Regions from separate parts of the Specibacter sp. RAF43 genome, predicted to be linked through region 1. Evidence: riboswitches for the same ligand, from Rfam matches in the RefSeq annotation. Region 1 holds a riboswitch; the other holds the start of a gene.
The links. Region 1 has a riboswitch for thiamine pyrophosphate ahead of AB4Y80_RS01740 (bifunctional hydroxymethylpyrimidine kinase/phosphomethylpyrimidine kinase). Riboswitches for the same ligand answer to the same signal wherever they lie in the genome.
Positions count from the first base shown of each region.

Region 2: another riboswitch for thiamine pyrophosphate. It lies ahead of AB4Y80_RS12550 (ECF transporter S component); the one in region 1 lies ahead of AB4Y80_RS01740 (bifunctional hydroxymethylpyrimidine kinase/phosphomethylpyrimidine kinase).

Region 1 is NZ_JBFREA010000002.1:25,321-35,278, forward strand. Features, by position in the region: gene AB4Y80_RS01715 (bifunctional folylpolyglutamate synthase/dihydrofolate synthase) at 1-423, shown strand, start outside; gene AB4Y80_RS01720 (DUF4233 domain-containing protein) at 427-858, shown strand; gene ndk (nucleoside-diphosphate kinase) at 899-1,315, shown strand; gene AB4Y80_RS01730 (vitamin K epoxide reductase family protein) at 1,402-2,037, opposite strand; gene AB4Y80_RS01735 (Rne/Rng family ribonuclease) at 2,428-5,784, shown strand; TPP riboswitch at 5,896-5,994, shown strand; gene AB4Y80_RS01740 (bifunctional hydroxymethylpyrimidine kinase/phosphomethylpyrimidine kinase) at 5,983-7,491, shown strand; gene rplU (50S ribosomal protein L21) at 7,804-8,112, shown strand; gene rpmA (50S ribosomal protein L27) at 8,169-8,426, shown strand; gene obgE (GTPase ObgE) at 8,546-9,958, shown strand, end outside.
Region 2 is NZ_JBFREA010000022.1:23,213-34,277, reverse strand. Features, by position in the region: gene AB4Y80_RS12555 (isopeptide-forming domain-containing fimbrial protein) at 1-2,613, opposite strand, end outside; TPP riboswitch at 2,827-2,943, shown strand; gene AB4Y80_RS12550 (ECF transporter S component) at 2,992-3,633, shown strand; gene AB4Y80_RS12545 (ABC transporter ATP-binding protein) at 3,637-5,217, shown strand; gene AB4Y80_RS12540 (energy-coupling factor transporter transmembrane component T family protein) at 5,214-6,011, shown strand; gene AB4Y80_RS12535 (UDP-N-acetylglucosamine 1-carboxyvinyltransferase) at 6,238-7,770, shown strand; gene AB4Y80_RS12530 (O-succinylhomoserine sulfhydrylase) at 7,772-8,983, opposite strand; gene AB4Y80_RS12525 (rhodanese-like domain-containing protein) at 9,050-9,442, opposite strand; gene AB4Y80_RS12520 (DUF1737 domain-containing protein) at 9,439-9,699, opposite strand; gene AB4Y80_RS12515 (aminodeoxychorismate lyase) at 9,828-10,745, opposite strand; gene cls (cardiolipin synthase) at 10,846-11,065, shown strand, end outside.

The DNA.
Region 1 (9,958 bases):
ATCGTGGTGGACGCCGCCCACAACCCGGCCGGGATCCAGGCCAGCGCCGCGGCCCTGCAGGAGGCGTTCGCCTTCAGCAAGCTGGTGGTGGTGCTGGGCATCCTGCAGGAGAAGGACGCCGAGGAAATCCTGCGCACGCTCAAGGAATCCTACGGTGGCGAGGCGGGGGAGATTTGCCTGACCCAGTCCAAGTCGCCCCGCGCCATCCCCGCGGCCGAACTGGCCGAGATGGCCGTCGAGCTGGGCTGGCCCGAGGACGACGTCCACATTGCCGAAAAGCTGGACGAGGCGATCGAATGGGCCGTGGAACGTGCCGAGTCCAACAATGACCTCGCCGGCGGCGTGCTCATCACCGGCTCGATCACCGTGGTCGGTGAGGCCCGCATCCTGCTGGGCCGGCCCGGCGAAAGGGAAGGTGCCTAGGGCATGGCGAGACTGACCAAGGCGCAACGCGAGTGGCGCCCCGGCATGCCGAAGAAGCCGCGCTCCACCAAGATGATGTTCGGCTCCACCGTGCTGGTGCTCGAGGCTTTCGTCGCGCTCTTTGCCGCCCTGGCCCTGTTCGGGTTGCAGGGCAGGAACCCCGCCTACCTGGTCATCGGAGGCGTGCTCGCCCTGCTGATGGTGGCCACGTGCGCGTTCCTGGCCCGGCCGTGGGGAGCGGCCGTGGGCTGGGTCCTGCAGCTGCTGCTGATCGCCGGCGGCTTCAAGGAGCCGTCGATGTTCGTGGTCGGCATCCTCTTCGCCGTGGCCTGGTGGTATGCCCTGTTCGCCGGGAGCCGCATCGACCGGGAAAACCGGGAACGGGCCCGGGTGCAGGCCGCCTGGGATGCCGAACACCCCGACCCGGCCCCGTAGACTGGTGCGGAAACCCCAACACAACCGAAGTGGAGCAGCTGTGAGCTACGAGCGCACCCTTGTCCTGGTCAAGCCCGACGGCGTGACCCGCAACCTTTCCGGCGCCATCCTGGCCCGCATCGAAGCCAAAGGCTATGCCCTGGCCGAGCTGAAGAAGGTCACCGCGACCCGCGGGCAGCTCGAGGCACACTACGCCGAGCACGTGGGCAAGCCGTTCTACGAGCCGCTGGTCGAGTTCATGCTCTCCGGCCCCGTGGTCGCCGCCATCTTTGAGGGCGATCGGGTGATCGAGGGCTTCCGCGCCCTCGCCGGCACCACCGACCCCACCACGGCGGCACCGGGGACCATCCGCGGCGACTTTGGCCGCGACTGGGGCCTGAAGGTCCAGCAGAACCTGGTGCACGGCTCGGACTCCGCGGAGTCCGCCGAGCGCGAGATCGGCATCTGGTTCGCCTAGGCGCACCCCGCACCTCCCGCAGCAACGACGAAGGGCACCTCCCGTGCGGGAGGTGCCCTTCGTCGTTGCTGCGGGGTGCGGTTTAGTTAGGCATTGGAGGAGAAGATCAGGTGCATGAACTTGAAGAAGATGGAGGCGATCACGCCCAGGTAGACCAGGCCCACGATCACCCAGGCCCAGTCGGCGGCGAACCTGGCCACGGCGCGGGGGGCCGGGATGACGCCGTGCTGGAGGTTGCGGACACTCACCCAGACGAAGAGCGGGATCATCACGGTCCACACCACCATGCAGTAGGGGCACAGGATGGCGAGCACGTACACGGCCTGAAACCAGAACCAGCCCACCAGCGCCAGCCCCAGGGTGACCCCCAGCTGCAGGCCCAGCCAGTACCAGCGGCTCAGCGACGCCCCCGCCAGCAGCACGACCCCCGTGGTGATGACCACCACGAACGTGACCAGCCCGATGAACGGGTTGGGGAAGCCGAAGATCGCGGCCTGCTGCGTCTTCATGACGTCCCCGCAGGAGATCCAGGTGTTGAAGTCGCAGCTGACCTTCGCGCCCGGGTTGGTGTACAGGTGCAGCCGCTCCAGCACCAAGGTGGCGGACGCCAGCCAGGCGACGGCACCGGCAATGACCAGGAACCAGCCGAAGGGCCTGGGCCGGGCCAGCACGGGCAGCGCCTGGTCTGTGGGAAGGCGGTCGGAAACGCTGGGGGAGGGCATGGGCGCCTTTTCTTCGTGCGGTCTATTGTGTCCCGATTGTAGCGTGTGAATCTTGGCGCGCCGTGTGTGATTCGCCCGCCGACGGTGGGGGTGTATGAGACAATGGACGTGGCTGGACGGCGATCCACATGCGTCATTCAGTCCGATGGCACGCCCACGGGTCTGCCGGTGACGACGCTCCCGCTTTCGGCAGCCATCCACCGGACAGTCTGACGCAGAACAACGCGGATCCGGCAAACCATCGGCTTTTCAGAGCTTGCAGCACCCGGAAGATGGTGCCGCCTGGAAAGCAATTAGACGACTTCCGTCGGCGCCCGCGGGTGCCGACACACCTGCCGTTGACGGTGCTCGATGTGGGGGTATCGCAACGGTGCGAAGGTAACGCCCTCCATGAATAATGAAAAGTCCAGCGCAGAAACAGCAACAAGCACGCAATCACCTGACGGCACGGATTCATCGGCCGCCGCAACCAAGCCCCGGACCACCCGCTCGCGCCGCGCGTCGGCCAAGGTCACCTCGCCCGCCCCCGTGCCCCCGCCGGCACCGGTCGCCGACACCCCTGCCGCGGAGATGCCGCCCGCCGGGGCCACCGCCGCGGATGCTCCCGTGAAGAAGGCGCCCGTGCGCCGCAGCCGCGCCAAGAAGGCCGACGCCGCCTTGCTCGACGGCACCGTGCCGGACGGGTACCTGCCGGACGGCGCCGCGGCCGGTACCGGAACTCCGGCCACCGACCTTTCGGCCGCCGCCGCGGACAGCGCCGTCGAGCCGGTCAAGACGCCCGCCAAGCGGGCCCCGCGCCGCCGGGCCACGGCCGCGACCGGCGCACCCGCCCCGGTGCAGGGCGTGCTGAACCTGGACTCCGCCTCCCCAATCACTGCCCCCGCGGCCAGTGCCGAGCCGGCCAGTGCCGAAGCGGTTTCCGCCGACCAGGCGCCCGTGGCGAAGGCTCCCGCGCGCCGCCGGAGCGTCAAGAAGGTCGACGCCGCCACCGACAGCGCGGCCGCCGCGCCCGCGGAGGCCGTTGCGGAAGCGGCGGAGCAGCCCGGCGCCGAGGCACCCACCCGGCCGGCCCGCAGCCGCCGGAAGTCCACCGCTGCCGTCACGGACGCCGCGGCACCTAGCACCTCAGCGCCCGCCGCCCTCAGCCCCGCCGCCGAAGCGCCCGCCGCCGAAACCCCGGTCGACGCGGCAGCCGCGGCACCGGACGCGACCGTGCCGGCCGACTCGCCCTTCCTGGCCCCCTCCGCCGGCATCTCCGTCCTGTTCCAGGCCCCCGACCTCAGCCTGGCCGTCTCCGCGCCCGCCGTGGACCACGACGACGCCGACGGCGGCGACGACTTCGACTCGCACGACGAGTCCCGCTCGCGCCGCGGCCGGGCCCGTAACCGCCGCAACAAGCACTCCGACGCCCAGGGTGAAGCCCCGGCCCATGCAGCGGGCACCGACGATGCCGATGCCGACACCGAGGGCCACGACGACGGCGTGACGTCGCGTCGCCGTCGTCGTCGCCGCCGCGGGGATGCGGACCTGGAATTGACCGGCGGCACCGATGAGGATCCGCCCAACACCGTGACCCGGGTCCGGGCCCCGCGCACGCCGGCGGAGTCGTCCTCGAGCGCGTCGAACCGGGTGACGAGCCTGCGCGGCTCCACCCGCCTGGAAGCCAAGAAGCAGCGCCGCCGCGATTCCCGCGACTCCGGCCGCCGCCGCACCGTCATCACCGAGGCCGAGTTCCTGGCCCGGCGGGAATCCGTGGACCGGGTGATGGTGGTGCGCCAAAGCGATGACCGCATCCAGATCGGGGTGCTCGAAGACGGCATCCTGGCCGAACACTTTGTCTCCAAGACCCAGCAGGATTCGCTGATCGGCAACGTCTACCTGGGCAAGGTCCAAAACGTGCTGCCGAGCATGGAGGCGGCCTTCGTCGACATCGGCCGCGGCCGCAACGCCGTCCTGTACGCCGGGGAGGTGGACTGGGACGCCGCCAACCTCAACGGCCAGCCGCGCCGGATCGAAAATGCGCTCAAGTCCGGGGACGCCGTCCTGGTGCAGGTCTCCAAGGATCCCGTGGGCCACAAGGGTGCCCGCCTGACCAGCCAGATCTCCCTGCCGGGCCGGTACCTGGTGTACGTGCCGGGCGGGTCGATGACCGGCATCTCCCGCAAGCTTCCGGACGTCGAACGCAACCGGCTCAAGCGCGTGCTCAAGGACCACCTGCCCGAAAACGCGGGCGTCATTGTGCGCACCGCCGCCGAGGGCGCCAGCGAGGAGGAGCTGACCAACGACATCAACCGGCTGCGCGCCCAATGGGAAGGCATCAGCACCCGGGCCGCCGCCCACAAGACGCTCGCCCCGGAAATGCTCTACGCCGAGCCGGACCTGACCATCAAGGTGGTCCGCGACGTCTTCAACGAGGACTTCACCAAGCTGATCGTCGCCGGCGAGGAAGCCTGGGACACCATCGAGGCGTACGTGACGTACGTGGCCCCGGACCTGCTGGACCGGCTGGAAAAGTGGACCAAGACCGAGGACATCTTCGGCGCGCACCGCATCGACGAACAAATCTCCAAGGCCCTGGAACGCAAGGTGTTCCTGCCCTCCGGCGGTTCCCTGGTGATCGACCGCACCGAAGCCATGACCGTGGTTGACGTGAACACGGGCAAGTTCACCGGTTCCGGCGGCAACCTGGAGGAAACCGTCACCAAGAACAACCTTGAAGCGGCCGAAGAAGTGGTCCGCCAGCTGCGCCTGCGCGACATCGGCGGCATCATCGTCATCGACTTCATCGACATGGTCCTGGAATCCAACCGCGACCTGGTGCTGCGCCGCATGGTGGAGTGCCTGGGCCGGGACCGCACCAAGCACCAGGTGGCCGAGGTGACCAGCCTGGGCCTGGTGCAGATGACGCGCAAGCGCATGGGCACCGGCCTGCTGGAGGTCTTCGGGGAGCAGTGCGAGGTCTGCGCCGGCCGCGGCATGGTCACGCACGAAATTCCCGTGGAGCACCGCCGCGTCCACACCGTGGCCGCCGAACAGCACCATCCGCACGGCGGAAACCGCAACGAGGGCCGGGACGGCGACCGGGGGGCCAACCGCTCCACCCGCAGTGAGCGCAAGCGCAACCGCAGCCGCCAGACGTCCATCGAGGACGACGCCCCGGCAACGCACGAGGTGGAGGAGCTGACGGAGGCGCAGCGCACCGAAAAGGCCAATGCCGCCCGGACCGCCCTGGCCAACATCGCCGCCGCCGCGGCCGCCGCCCACCACGAGGCCGCCCGTTCCGAGCCGGCCCGCCCCGAGCCGGCCCACCACGATGTGGGGGAGGTGGAGGTGCAGTCGCTGCCCACCAGCCTGGGCGAGACCGCCACCCTCACCCTGGGCGGGGAGGCCGTGGAGCTGCCCCGCGGCCATCACACCGGCCACGCCGTCGACCCCGCCCACCATGCCGATTCGGCCGCCGCACTGGCCGGCATCGCGCAGGCCCTGGACCAGCTCTCCGGCCAGGACGGCGAGGACACCCCGGCCGGCAGCCGCTCGCGCTCGCGCCGCTCGCGCCGCAACCGCAGCGCCAGCCGCGCCCAGGGCGGCGCGGGCATCGACGTGGAGACCGGTACGGGGCCCGTGCCGGCACACGGCTCCGCCCAGCACAGCAGCGCTGCCGTCCGGCTGCCGGAGCCGGTGCAGGCCCCCACGAAGGACGCCGGACCCATCATCCTGGGCGTGGGCGTTCCCGCCTCGGAGCTCTAGCCCGGACGCCAACTGACCCGCAATAGTTGTCGAAAATCGCCGCGAAATCGCGTTTTTTGGACATCTATTGCGGGTCAGTTTTCCTTAAGGGGAGCCGCGGGGGCTAGGGTGGACAGCGACACGGGGTGCCAGGCCGCCAGGGCCGGCTGAGAAAACACCCGTTGAACCTGCCCGGCCAGCACCGGCGAAGGGATGTCCATGACCATCGAGTTGCCCCGGCTGCACGATTTGCCCAGAGTTTTGACCATTGCCGGCTCCGATCCGTCCGGCGGCGCCGGGATCCAGGCCGACCTGAAGTCCATCGCCGCCCACGGCGGATACGGGATGGCCGCCATCACCGCCCTGACCGCGCAAAACACGCGGGGCGTCAGCGCCGTCCACGTGCCGCCGGCCGAATTCCTGGCCCGGCAGCTGGAGGCCCTCAGCGAGGACATCACCATCGACGCCGTCAAGATCGGCATGCTCGCCACCGCCGAGGTGATCGAGACCGTGGGCGACTGGTTGGCACGCACCCGGCCCGCCGTCGTCGTGCTAGATCCGGTCATGGTCGCCACCAGCGGCGACCGGCTGCTGGACGCCGACGCCAGGGCCGCCCTGCTCACCCTGCTGGGGCACGCCCATCTCATCACGCCGAACCTGCCGGAACTGGGCGTCCTCACCGGCCAGGGGACGGCGGAGTCGTGGGAGGAGGCGCTGGTGCAGGGCAAGGCGCTGGCCCGCTCGGCCGGCGTCCACGTGCTGGTCAAGGGCGGGCACCTGCCGGGGGAGCAGTGCCCGGATGCGCTGGCGGGCCCGGACGGGTCGCTGCTGGAATTCCCCGGCGCCCGCATCGAGACCGGCAACACGCACGGCACGGGATGTTCGCTGTCCGCCGGGCTGGCCACCGTGCAGGCCCAAACCGGCGACTGGGGCGCCTCCGTGCAACGGGTCAAGGCCTGGTTGCGCGGGGCGCTGGAAAGCTCCGGGGACCTGGACGTGGGGCACGGGCGCGGCCCGGTCAACCACTTCCACGCCCTGTGGGCGGACGCCGCGCCCGTGGCGGACGAGTTCAGCCGGTCCCTGTGGCGGGACACGGCGCCGCTGCGCGCGGACATCCTGGCCCTGGACTTCATCAAGGACCTGGCCGCGGGCACCCTGGCCGGGGAGCACTTCTCCTATTATTTGGCGCAGGACGCCATCTACCTCAACGGGTACTCCCGCGTGCTGTCCCGGGCCAGCGCCCTGGCCCCCACCGAGGCCGAGCAGCGTTTTTGGGCCGAGGGGGCACACAACGCCTTGGCCGTCGAGATGGAGCTGCACCGCGACTGGCTCTCCCGGCACACCGCAGGGACGGCGCCGGGCCCGGTGACCAAGACCTATGTGGACCACCTGCAGGCCACCGCGTTTGCCGGCAGCTACGGGGAACTGGTTGCCGCCGTGCTGCCGTGCTATTGGCTCTACGCGGAAGTGGGCCGGGTGCTGCACGCGGACCACCTCACCCGCAGTGCCGACCACCCCTACGCGGCCTGGCTGGGCACCTATGCGGACGAGGCCTTTGCCGAGGCCGCCCGCACGGCCGTCTCGATCCTGGACGCCGCCGCCCGGCGGGGCACGGCGGCCGAGCGTGCGCACATGCGCACCGCATTCGAGGAGTCCTCCCGCCTCGAACTGGAATTCTTTGACGCACCCCGCCGGCACGTGCCGACGGGCCCGCGCCGAGGTGATTAACGCCACGGGGTGCGCGGAAGAAACACGGTGCGGCGCGGCGCAAAATGGCGCCCACCGACCCGCCGACACGCTAAGGTTGTGGAGCACGGTTCCCTTGGGCGGGCCGGGGCGGCGGATTTACTCTCACCACCCTTCCCGCAGTGGCACGGAACCAGTCTCATTTGCGGCCGGAGCTTGAATTAGCGTATTCTTGATCTTCGGTGCTTACGCCAACACTAAAGGGCAACCACTCTCTGGTAGAACTCCATTGAGGTCCACGGCGTTGAGGCACATGAAAACTTTGTAATAACGTCGAGAGAAGTGAGTTCCCCAGTGGTGTACGCGATTGTCCGCGCAGGCGGCCGCCAAGAGAAGGTTTCCGTCGGAGACCACGTGACCATGAACCGCGTCCCCGGTGGAGTTGGCAGCACCCTTGAGCTGCCCGCTTTGCTCTTGGTCGATGGTGAGAACATCACCACCGCCGCGAAGGACCTGGCCAATGTGAAGGTTACGGCTGAGAAGTTGGAGGATCTTCGCGGGCCGAAGATCGTCATCCAGAAGTTCAAGAACAAGACCGGTTACAAGAAGCGTCAGGGCCACCGCCAGGAACTGTCGAAGGTCAAGATCACCTCAATCGCGTAACCCGCGTCGAGTCGATCCCACTTAAAATCTTTTAGTCAAAAGGCAGGCATTTTCACATGGCACATAAAAAGGGCGCGAGTTCCACTCGCAACGGTCGTGATTCCAACGCTCAGTACCTGGGCGTGAAGCGCTTCGGCGGACAGGTTGTCAAGGCCGGGGAAATCATCGTGCGCCAGCGCGGCACCCACTTCCACCCGGGTGAGGGCGTTGGCCGCGGCAGCGATGACACGCTGTTCGCCTTGGACGCCGGTGCGGTCGAGTTCGGTACGCGTCGTGGACGCCGCGTCGTGAACATCGTCGCAGCCGCGGTCTAATACCAAAGCATTTCCTCGTGGAGCGGGCCGCATGGCTCGCTCCACTGGTCTTTAACCCGGCTTTAACCAGCGCGGACTAGAATTAGTGCGCAGCGAAAGTACTACTCAAGGAGAATTCATTGGCCAGCTTTGTTGACCGGGTTGTATTGCACGTATCCGGCGGGACAGGCGGCCATGGCTGCGTCTCCGTTCACCGCGAGAAATTCAAGCCGCTGGGCGGGCCCGACGGCGGCAAGGGCGGGGACGGCGGCGACGTCATCTTGCGCGTCAGCTCGCAAACCACCACACTCCTGGACTTCCACCACGCCCCGCACCGGCACGGCACCAACGGCGGCCCCGGCATGGGCGACTGGCGCGACGGAAAAATCGGTGAATCCGTGGTCCTGGACGTCCCGGACGGCACCGTGGTCAAGGACAAGGACGGCAACGTCCTCGCCGACCTGGTCGGGGAGGGCACGCAATACGTGGCCGCCGCCGGCGGCCAGGGCGGACTGGGCAACGCGGCCCTGTCCTCGCAAAAACGCAAGGCCCCCGGCTTCGCGCTGCTCGGCATCGAGGGCGACACCCGTGACATCGTCCTGGAGCTGAAGTCCATCGCCGACATCGCGCTCGTGGGCTTCCCCTCCGCCGGCAAGTCCAGCCTGATCGCGGCCATGTCCGCGGCCCGGCCCAAGATCGCCGACTACCCGTTCACCACCCTGATCCCCAACCTGGGCGTGGTGCAATCCGGGGACGTCCGGTTCACCATTGCCGACGTCCCCGGGCTCATCGAAGGCGCCAGCGAGGGCAAGGGCCTGGGCCATAACTTCCTGCGCCACGTCGAACGCTGTGCCGCACTGGTGCACGTGCTGGACTGCGCCACGCTGGAGGCCGACCGGGACCCGCTCTCCGACCTGGCCGTGATCGAACGCGAACTTGACCGGTACGCCGTCGACATGAGCTTTGCCGGGGCCGACGGCGACGTGGTCCCGCTGAATGAGCGCCCCCGGCTGGTGGCGCTGAACAAGATCGACTCGCCCGACGGCCGCGACATGGCCGCATTTGTCCGCGGCGACCTGGAGAGGCGCGGCTACCGGGTCTTTGACATCTCCGCCGCCACCCACGAGGGCCTGCGCCAGCTCGGATACGCCATGGCCGAGATCGTCCAGGCCGCCCGGGACGCCCTCGCCGCCGCGCCCGCGAAGGTCGCCCCCGTGATTTTGCGACCCCGCGCCGTGAATGCCGTGCCGTTCACCATCCGCCGCGAGGAAAGGAACCTGGAGCCGCTGTTTCGGGTTCTGGGCGAGAAGCCCGAACGCTGGGTCCGCCAGACCGATTTCCAGAACGAGGAAGCCATCGGCTACCTGGCCGACCGCCTGGCGGCCGCCGGCGTGGAGGCCGGCCTGTTCAAGGCCGGGGCCACCCCGGGGGACACCGTGGTCATCGGCGAGGGCGACGGCATGATCTTTGACTGGGAACCCACCGTGATGGGCGGGGCCGAACACCTGGCCGCCCCCCGCGGCACCGACCTGCGCCTGCTCGACCTCGGCGAC
Region 2 (11,065 bases), on a different contig from region 1:
GGTGTTGTTCAGTTGCTCGCCAATACCGGTGCCGGCAGGAACCGTCGCCGTGTAGCCGTACGTGTGGGTTTCACCCGGGGCCAGGGTGACCGCGCCACTCCAGCGGATGGCGCTGCGCTTATCCCGGCCGGTGAAGGTTGGCTGGTTGGCATCCCCCGGGTCCGTGCACTTTCCACCGTCGGTGGGTCCGGACACGTCCGCGCATGTCAGCGGCAGGGGCAGCACGTCCCATACGTCTAGGTTCGACAGGCTCTGCGGGACGGTGTTGTTTGTCCCGGAGGTGTTCTTCACAGCCACGTGGAAGAGGACCTGGGCGCCTTCCTTGACCGCCACGTGGTCACCGCCGCCGGGGTGGGCCGTGCCATTGACGGAGGCCACACCCTTGCTGATGTTCGCAGCTGCCGGGTCCACCTGGACACCGGCGTTGGCCCGCAGGGACCGTGCCGTCCCGGCACTGTTGGTCACACGGAGTTTGGCCAGGTTGTCGGCTTTGTCCGGGGTTGGCCCGGCGGCGGCGCCCCTGACCGTGGCGCTGAAGACGACCTGGAAGGTCGCATTCGCCGGCACAGCGCGGGAGCCATCGTTTTGCAGGGCTCCAAGGTTCCAGTCCAGCACACCGTTGGCGGTGCCCGGCTCCATCGAGTTGCTCGGGCCCAGGTCCGGGCCGGCAATGTTGTTCGCGGGACCGGCGGCCGCGGAGCCGGCGTCGTAGTCCAGGTTGCCCGGCAGGAAGTCACTCAGGGTCGGGTTTTTGGTGTCCGTCTGATCCGAGAAGGCCACGGTCAAGCGGAAACAGACCTTGTCACCGGCGACAAACGTCAGCTCCGGTTGAAGAGGGGTCGTCGATACCACGTAGTTGCCCTGCGTGGAGCAGTCCATGGGCGTGGCGCGCTTGGCGACCTCCGTGGTGAGACTCTCTGCCTTGCTGCCCAAGGTGACGGCCGTCGGGTCGGTAATCGGCTTCGTTCCGCTGTCGACAGTGTTGGACCCAACCGCTGCCGAGGTTCCCGTCTGCACTGCCGTGTTGGTGAAGCTGTCACCGGCCGCCGTCGGCGTGCCGGCCAAGGCGCCGCCGGTGTAGGTGTTGCGCAGGCGCACCGGGTAGGTGATCGTGGAAACGCCGTTGGCGTCAACCTGCGGGACCGCCTCAAACACGACGGTGAAGGTGCCGTCCGGGTTTTGAGTCACGGACCGGTACGGGGTGGAGGGGGTCTGGCCGGAAACAGGTGCACAGTCCGCCGGCGCTCCGGTGGTGTAGTTCGTCGGTCCCAGGGGGCAGATGCCGTTGGGAATGGTGTCCGTGATCGTGATTGCGGAGTTGTCGGTGTACTCGCCGGACTCAAGGGTAAGGGTGAACGCGGCCTGGGCCCCGGCGACAAACTGGCCGGTGCTGCTGCTCTTGAGCAATCGCAGGTCGTGCACCGTGACGGTGTAGTCATTCCTCGCAACCACCTCGGAGGTTGCGCCCCCGGTCACGGGGCCCGTGTAGGTTCCTGCGGCCTCGACGTGGTTCCTGGCATCCTTGCCGCCGCCGTCCTGGCGTGTCAGCGGGCCGGTGTTGTTGTCCAGATTGGCCGTCTGCAGCCCGTCCGCGGGGGCAGGCGGGCTGGTGAACATCACGTTTTCGCGCAGCGGCACCGCCGCGGCGTATTGGATGTTGATGGTCTGGTGTGCGGGCAGGGTGCCCAGGGACCAGACGACCTTTGTGTAGACGCCCGAGGCGTATCCGGCAGGGTTCTGCACGGTGGAGACCGAGGCCGGCACCGGGCACACGGGGGCCGGCGTCAGGGTGCTGGCCGGGTCGGGTACCGCCGGGGTAGTCGTTAGCAGCCCGGAGCCGGGGAATTCTTCCTTGCCTCCGGGGTTGGTGCCTGCGCTGGTGGTGTTGTCCACCAGGCCGCAGCCCAGAAATTCCAGGTTGGCCGGCACGTAGTTGGTCACCACCACGTTGTTGGTGGGGTGCTTGGAATTGTTTGTGAAAGGGATGGTGTACACGGTGGGGTGATCGTGCAGGCCGCGCAGAAGTTCGGCTTCGGGACTGGGTTCGGTCTTCTTGATGGCCAGCGCGGAAATGCCCGTGGCGGTGGTGTTGCTGATGGCCTGCTGCGTGAAGCCCGTGGTGGGTTTGCCCGCCGCATCGAACGTCGGCACCGTGCGGGGATCCGTGTTCGCGAATCCCTGGCCCGTGTTGGCGATGTTGTCACCCACGGGGTGGGCCGCAGCGTCCGGGGTGGCCATGAAGGTGAGGGAGTTCGTGTCGCCGATCTGCAGATCGAAGACGTCACGCCAGACCAGGGTGGTCTGGCCCACCGCCGGCTGGTTCGGATACACGCTAGGTTCCCCCGCCGACGCCGGGCCGGTGCTTCCCGCAACATAGGAGACCCCGGCCGGAAGCACATCCCGGAAGGAGACGTTGTATTCGGCCGTCGCGCCGGCCCCGGCCGGATTCGATGCCGTAAGCGTGTAGGAGATGGCGTCCCCGACCAGGACACTGCCAGGGGCACTCTTGTGTACCGTGATGCCCGGTGTGGCTGCGCCGGCGCTCGGCGCCGGAATCAAAAGCCCCATGGCTAGCAGGGCAAGAGTCGTCAAGAGCGCGAGGAATCTATGCACGGTGGTCCCTAGAAATTGGTCCCCCAAGGACCCGCCAATGAGTGCTTTTCAAATATAACCTTCGAGTGTAGCGCAAGAATCGGGAGACGAAAGTCACATTGCGAGTTATAATCAAAGGTTGTCTCGAAACGCATGCCGGTTCGTCGCGCTCCCGCCGTCGCCGCCGTGGGCATTGGGCGCCGGGGCGGGTCAGGGATAGACTGGAGCCGCAATTCAACACGACAGGGGAGCGTCAGTCCACCATGGACGCGGCGCTGAGAGTGCGGTTCACCGCAGACCCTCGAACCTGCTCCGGCTAGTACCGGCGAAGGGAGTCGAGTTCTCTTCGGTTGCGCGGAAAGACCGCCGCGGCCGCCCCTCCTGAAAAGGAGGACACACATGAGCACGTCAGGTGCGGGCCAACCCGCCAATCCCCTCGGCAATTCCCCGTCAAAAGCGCCGCAAAGCAGCTGGCGCGTCGTGGACATCGTGGTGGCCTCCGTGCTGTCCGTGGCCGTGGGCGTCATCTTCTGGTTGTGGTCCGCCGGCTACGGCGTTATCGCCGCCATCACGGCGGCCTTCCCGCCCGTCGGCGCCCTGTACGGCGGCGGATGGCTCATCGCCGGGGTGATCGGCGCCCTGGTGATCCGCAAACCCGGCGCCGCGCTGTACTGCGAGATCGTTGCCGCGGTGGTGGAAAGCCTGCTGGGCACCCACTTCGGCTTCACGGTGCTGCTCTCCGGCCTGGTCCAGGGACTGGGCGCCGAGGCGGCGTTTGCCTTGTTCCGCTACCGCAGGTTCACGCTGCCGGTGGCGCTCGTGGCCGGGGCGTTGTCCGGGGTGGCCCTCGGAGTCAATGACAGCCTGGTCTACAACGTGGCCTGGGCGCTGGAGTGGAAGCTGCTCTACGTCATCCTGGCCGCCGTGTCCGGTGCCGTGATCGCCGGGCTGCTGTCCTGGCTGGCGGTGCGCGGCCTGGCCCGGACGGGTGCGCTGGGCAACCTGCCGTCCCGGCGCGCGGCCACCGAACCGGTGCTGTGATCCATGGCCGCCGCTGAACCACGGGGCACGGGGGTGCGGGGCACGGGGGTGCGCGGCACCGCACCGGTCCGGATCAGCGCCAGGGGGTGGGGGTGGCAGCATTCGTCCCGTGCCGCCAAGGCCGTCCACGACCTGGACCTGGAGGTGGCCCCGGGCGAACGGGTGCTGCTGCTGGGACCCTCCGGCGCCGGCAAATCCACGCTGCTGCACGCCCTGGCAGGGGTGCTCGGCGCCGATGAGGAGGCCGGCGAATTCGGTTCGCTGCTCCTGGACGGGCGGCCCGTGGCCGACTCACGCGGGCGCACCGGGTTGATGCAGCAGGACCCCGACGCCCAGGTGGTGCTCTCCCGCATCGGGGACGACGTCGCGTTTGGCGCCGAAAACCTGTCCGTACCGCGGGAGGAAATCTGGCGCCGCGTGCCCGCCGCCCTGGAGGCTGTGGGCCTGGACCTGCCGCTGGACCATGCCAGCTCCACGCTATCCGGCGGGCAGAAGCAGCGGCTGGGCCTGGCGGGCATGCTGGCCATGGCGCCGGGCCTGCTGCTCCTGGACGAGCCCACCGCCAACCTCGACCCCGCCGGCGTGGTGGACGTGCGCGACGCCGTCCGGCGCAGTCTCGACGCCACGGGCGCCACCTTGGTGGTGGTGGAGCACCGGGTCTCCGTCTGGCTGGAGGTGGTGGACCGGATCGTGGTGCTGGCCCCCGGCGGCACCGGCCAGCCCGGCGGCGTGCTGCTGGATGGCCCGCCCGCCACCGTGTTGGCCCAGGCCCGCGAGCTGCTGGCCCGGGCCGGGGTGTGGGTGCCCGGCTACGTGCCCGCCGTCCGGCCGCGCAGCGGGAAGTGCGACGCCGGTGCGCCCCTATTGCTGGAGGCGGCCGATCTCGCCGTCTCCCGGCAGAAAGGCCGTCGCCGGCACCCGGCCGTGCCGGCCGCCGTCGTGCCGTCCGTGCGCATTGCCGCCGGGCAGGCGCTGACCGTGACCGGGCCGAACGGGGCCGGGAAGTCGACGCTGGCCCTGACCCTGGCCGGGCTGCTGCCGGCCATTGGGGGGCGGCTTCGCGCCACCGAGGCGCTGGCGCGCGGGGCCGGCAGCGAGCCGTTGAAATGGCGCGGCCGCGATTTGATCGGTCGGATCGGCACCGTCTTCCAGGAGCCCGAGCACCAATTTGTCACCGGCCGGGTGCGCGACGAATTGATGTTTGCGCCCCGGCTGCTGGGCCAGGGCGGGGAGAAGGTCGAGGAACTGCTGGCCCGGCTGCGGCTGGACCACGTGGCGGACGCCAATCCCTTCACGCTGTCCGGCGGGGAAAAACGCCGGCTGTCCGTGGCCACGGTGCTGGCGGCGGGCCCGCAGGTGCTGGTGCTGGACGAGCCAACCTTCGGGCAGGACGCGAACACGTGGGCGGAATTGGCGTCCCTGCTGACCGAACTGCTCGATGCCGGCACGGCCGTGGTGTCCGTGACGCACGACGCCCTGTTCACCCAGGTTCTGGGCGGCGACCGGCTGGTGCTGGGAGCCGACGCGGAGAAGGTGGCCGGGATTCCCGGCGCGGCGGTCCCCACCCGGGCGGTGCGGAGATGAGCGTGGACGTGCTGGCGCGGCCGCGGTCCTCGGCCTGGTTGGCCGGGGCCAACCCGCTGGCCAAGCTGGGCGCGGGCATGCTGGTCACGATCGCCCTGCTCACCAGCGTGGATGCGGTGTCCGCCACGGTGGCCCTGGTGCTGGAGTGCGCGCTGCTGCCGCTGGCCGGCCTGGGCGTGCGCCTGCTGCTGCTCCGCGGCTGGCCGATCCTGATGGCGGCCCTGGTGGGCGGCTACGGGACGGCCCTGCTGGCCCCGAAAACCGGCGAACTCCTGCTGGCCGCGGGGCCGGTGACGTTCACCACCGGTTCCGTGGAAGCCGGCGTGGCCATCGCCCTGCGCGGGCTGGCCATTGCGCTGCCGGGCATCCTGGTCCTCGCCAGCACCGACCCCACGGACCTGGCCGACGCGCTGGCGCAAAAACTGCGCCTGCCCCACCGCTTCGTGCTGGGCGCGCTCGCAGCCATGCGCCTGGTGGGCCTGCTCGTGGCCGAATGGCAGGTTCTGGGCATGGCCCGGCGCGCCCGCGGCGTGGGCGGGGCGGGCGGATTTTGGGGCCACCTGAAGGCGTCGCTGGGCCAGGCCATGGCCCTGCTGATCCAGGCCATCCGGCGGGCCACCCGGCTGGCCGTGACCATGGAGGCAAAGGGGTTCGGGGCCGGCCCGCGCACGTGGGCGCGGGAATCGAGGTTCACGGCCCGTGACGCGTGGGTGGCGGGCGGGGGGCTGGTGATCGCCGCCGCGGCGGTGGGTGCCGCCGTCGTGGTGGGCACCTGGAATCCGGTGTTCGGCTGACCGCCCCATCCCCCTGCGCCGCGCCTGCGGGAGCGCCGCCCGCGGCCGGCAGGCACGCCGCGGGCGGCGGCCCGGGGCCGGGCGGGGTAACCTTATGTGACGGTTAGATAACGCCGCCGAATAGAGATATCTCACCTAATGGTTAATTCAAGGTCTCTTTCGGGAAAATTGTTCAACAGGTCACGTATTTGGCCAGACATATGCCATTCGTGATATAAAAGTTCTCATGACTTACGTGGCAGCAGAAACCGTTGGCGTATTGGTCCGCGACGCCCGGACCGACAAGGGCTGGACGCAGGGCCAGCTGGCCGCGCAGCTGGGCACGAGCCAAAGCGCCGTGGCCCGGATGGAGCAGGGCAAACAAAACCTGAGCCTGAAGATGATCCAGCGGATGGAGGCGCTGCTGGGCAAGCGCATCGTCAACGTCGGCAACTCGCCCAAGAACATGGTCACCCACCTGCGCGTGCACGGCGGCCGTGAACTCTCGGGCAGTGTCGAGGTCAATTCCAGCAAGAATGCCGGCGTGGCCCTGCTCTGCGCCAGCCTCATCAACCGCGGCACCACCACGCTGCGCAGGCTGGCCCGCATCGAGGAGGTCAACCGGATTGTGGAGCTGCTGACCAGCATCGGCGTGCGCTGCGAGTGGCTCAACGCCAACGACCTGGCGATCCGGCGCCCGGAGCAGCTGGACCTGGCCGCCATGGACGTCGAGGCCGCCAAACGCACCCGCTCCGTCATCATGTTGCTGGGCCCCTTGCTGGACCAGCGGAACGTGTACCGCATCCCGTATGCCGGCGGCTGCGACCTGGGCACCCGCACCGTCGAGCCGCACATGCAGGCCCTGCGCGAATTCGGCCTCTCCGTCACCGCCCATGCCGGCTTCTACCAGGTGCACGCGCCGGTGAGCGACGCCGTCGACCGCACCTTCGTGCTCACCGAGCGCGGGGACACCGTGACGGAAAACGCCATCATGGCCGCCGCCCACCGCGAGGGCACCACCGTCATCCGCAATGCCAGCCCCAACTACATGGTCCAGGACCTGTGCTTCTACCTGCAGGGCCTGGGCGTGCAGGTGGACGGCATCGGCTCCACGACGCTGACCATCCGCGGCCGGGCCCGCATCGACGTTGACATCGAGTATTCGCCGTCCGAGGATCCCATCGAGGCCATGAGCCTGATCACCGCGGGCATCGTGACCAAGTCCGAGGTCACGGTCAAGCGCGTGCCCATCGAGTTCATGGAGATTGAGTTGAAGGTCCTGGAGCAGATGGGCTTCCACTACCGCAAATCCGCCGAGTACACGGCCCGCAACGGCAAGACCCGGCTGGTGGACATCACCACGCTGCCCTCCGAACTGCATGCCGCCCCGGACAAGATCCACCCCATGCCCTTCCCCGGGCTGAACATCGACAACCTGCCGTTTTTCGCCGTCATCGCCTCCTGCGCCGAGGGCACCACGCTCATCCACGACTGGGTGTACGAGAACCGGGCCATCTACCTCACCGAACTGAACCGCCTCGGCGCCGGCGTCCGGCTCCTGGACCCGCACCGCATCGACGTCACGGGCCCGGCGGCGTGGCGCGCGGCCGAGATCGGCTGCCCGCCGGCGCTGCGCCCGGCCGCCTGCATCCTGCTGGCCATGCTCGCCGCCAAGGGCACCAGCGAACTCCGCAACATCTACGTCATCGAGCGCGGCTACGAGGACCTGGCCGAGCGCCTGAACACCGTGGGCGCGGAGATCGAGTACTTCCAGGACTAGCTCAGATGGCCGCGAGGGCGGCAGCGAGATCCTGCTTCAGGTCCGCCAGATCCTCCAGGCCCACGGACAGGCGCAGGGTGCCGTCGCTGAGCCCGATGGCGGCCCGGCCCGCGGGTCCCATGGCGCGGTGGGTGGTGGTGGCCGGGTGGGTGATCAGCGACTTGGTGTCGCCGAGGTTGTTGGAGATGTCCACGATCGTCAGCGCATTCAACAGCGCAAATGCCGCGTCCTTGCGTGTGCCGGTGGCGGGCTCGGCCAGTTCAAAGGTCAGCACGGTGCCGCCGGCCTTCATCTGCTTTTTGGCCAGCTCGTATTGCGGGTGGGAGGGCAGCAGCGGATACAAGACCTTGCCGATCTTCGGCTGGGCCGCCAGGAACTCGCCCAGCGCCAGGGCGTTCGCCGAGGAATGGGCCACGCGCAGGCCCATGGTTTCCAGGCCTTTCGTCAGCACCCAGGCGTTGAACGCGGACAGGGCCGGACCCGTGTGCCGCATCAGGTTCTTGACCGGGCCGTCGATGAATTCCTTCGTGCCCAGGATGGCGCCGCCCAGCACCCGGCCCTGGCCGTCGATGTGCTTGGTGCCGGAGTAGACGACAATGTCCGCACCAAAGTCGCCGCACCGCTGCAGCAGGGGGGTGGCGAAGACGTTGTCCGCCACCACCTTCGCACCGGCGGCATGGGCCAGCTCGCACACGGCCGCGATGTCAATGATTTCCTGCATCGGATTTGACGGCGACTCAAAGAACACGGCCGTGGTTGGCACCGACAACGCCTCCCGCCACTGGGCCAGGTCCGGCCCGTCCACAAACACCGTCTCCACGCCCCAGCGCGGCAGGAGCTCGTTCAGGATGACAAAGCAGGAGCCGAACAGGGACCGGGAGGCGACCACGCGGTCCCCGGCGCCCAACAGCGCGCCCAGGGCGGTGAACACCGCGGACATGCCGGAGGCCGTCGCAAAGCACGCCTCCTTGCCCTCGAGCAGGCGCAGGCGCTCCTGGAAGGTGGCGACCGAGGGGTTGCCGTAGCGGGAGTACACAAACCGGTCCACCTCACCGGTAAACGACTGCTCGGCGTGTTCGGCGGATTCGTACACGAAGCCGGAGTTCAGGAAGATGGCCTCCGAGGTTTCCTGAAAATTGCTGCGGTCCAGCCCGCCCCGGACGGCCCGGGTGTCCTCGGCCCAGCCGGCGGCGTGCTCATTAAAGTTGCTCAATTGCGGTGTCCTTAGCTGTCGCTGATGCAGCACTACGTTCAGGGTCGGCTCGGTGCCGGCGCGGGCCTATTTCCAGGGCAGGTTGCGGTTCTTCCAGCCGTTGACGGTCCGTTCCCCGTAGCCGTCGGGCACGCCCTCAAAGCCCTCGAGCATGTTGAAGGCGGTGTACCCGGCGGCGGTGGCCGCCTCGGCGGCGGAGACGGACCGCGCGCCGGAGCGGCACAGCATCACGACCGTCCGCTCCGCCGGCACCAGCTCCTGCAACTGGGCCAGGAAGTCCGGGTTGGGGGCGCCGGTGGAGAAATTCCACTGGATGAACACCGGCTCGGCGCCCAGGGCGGAGACGTCCGGGACGCCGATGTGCGCCCACTCGCCGTCGGTGCGCACATCCACCAGGACGGCGCCGTCGGCGAGCCGTTCCCAGGCCTGCGCGGGGGCCAGGTCTCCGGCGTAGCTCATGCGATCCCCTCGCCGTCGAACTCTTCGGGGTCAACAAGTTTTTGCACGGCGTTGGCGACGGCGGCGTCGGCGCTGGCCACGGCGTGGGGGCGGATGAGCGCCTGCGCGCAAATGACGGCGGCGCCGTTGTAGGTGACGGCCGGCCCGCCGTGCAAAACGTAGCCCTCCGCCAGGGCGGCGGAAATCCGCTCGCAGAAGCTGCGGTCGTCGGGGCCGGTGATCAGCCGGTAGGCCAGGGCGGAATCCTCAACGCTCACGTGTCCTCCTCAAAAGCAAGCCGTTAAGACCGCAGGCGATCCTTGGCGCTGGCGCTCATTGCTCCCCTGAAAAGTAACATATCCGGTGCCGGGCGGGGCGGGAATTGTGGCGCAACATGACGTGGGCGTCAGTGGGTCTGCGCCAGCAGCGCGCTGAGCTCCGCCGTGAGGCGGGCCCGGACCTCGGCGGTGCCGATGTCCCGCCCGTCGATCCGATTGACCGGCGCCAGCAGCCGGATGCTGGAAATCAGCCACACGGCGTCGGCGTCCAGGAGGTCCGCCGGCTCCACGGGCCCGTACCCCAACTCCCAGCCGGCCTCGCGCGCGGCCGCAAACAGCGCGCCCTGCGTGGTGCCGGGCAGGATGCCGCTGTCCAGGTTGGGCGTGATGAGCCGCTTGATCGGCGTCCCGTCGTCGTCGCTCACATGCGCCAGCAGGACGGACGACGTCGGCCCCTCCAACACGTGCCCGTCACTGCTGGTGAAGATCACGTCATCGGCGCCCCGGGCGTGGGCGTGGCGCAGCGCGGCCATGTTGACCGCGTAGGAAAGCGTCTTGGCGCCCAGCAGCAGCCAGGGCGCCCGCTGGGCGATCGTGCTGTCATAGCCGCGCTCCAGCAGGAGCACGTCCAGGCCCCGGGCCCGCTGCTCGGCCAGGGCGGGCGGGACGGCGGAGGCCTGCACCCAGGCCGTCGGCGTGTTCGCGCCCTCCACGCCGCGGGAGGCGAACAGCTTGATGACGATGTTGGTGTTCCCGTGCTCGTCCGGGGCGGGCGGGGAGGCGGCGGCGAAAGCCGTCAGCGCCGTCGCAATGGCCCGCATCCAGGCGTCGGGGCCGGGGATGGCCAAGTCGAGGCTGTGGGCGGAGCGGCCCAGCCGGGAGAGGTGGGCGTCCACCTTGCGGGGGAGCCCGTTGACGGCGAGCAGGGATTCAAAGATGCCGTCGCCGCGGGTGGCGCCCTGATCGGTGGCCAGCAGGGCGGGGGCGGTGGCGTCGGCAAGGCGCCCGTCGGGGCGGGAGGGGTCAAGGAATACCAGAACAGTCATGCTTTAGAGCTTAGTGCGCCCGCCGGTCGGGGAAAGGGCGGAAAGCCGCACGGGGGCGGGTAGGCTGGTGTCCCTCGGAACCGATGTGGGGGAGGCCCGCTTGATTTGGACGGCATTGACCCTGCCCACCGGCAACGTCTGGCTCTCGGGCTTCCTGCTGCTGTTCGACCTGGTCATCCGCGTCGTGGTGCTCGGCGTCATCCCGGGCAACCGGCGGCCCACCACGGCCATGGCCTGGCTGCTGTGCATCTTCTTCCTCCCCTACATCGGCCTGATCCTGTTCCTGATGTTCGGCAACTTCCGGCTCTCCCGGCGCCGGC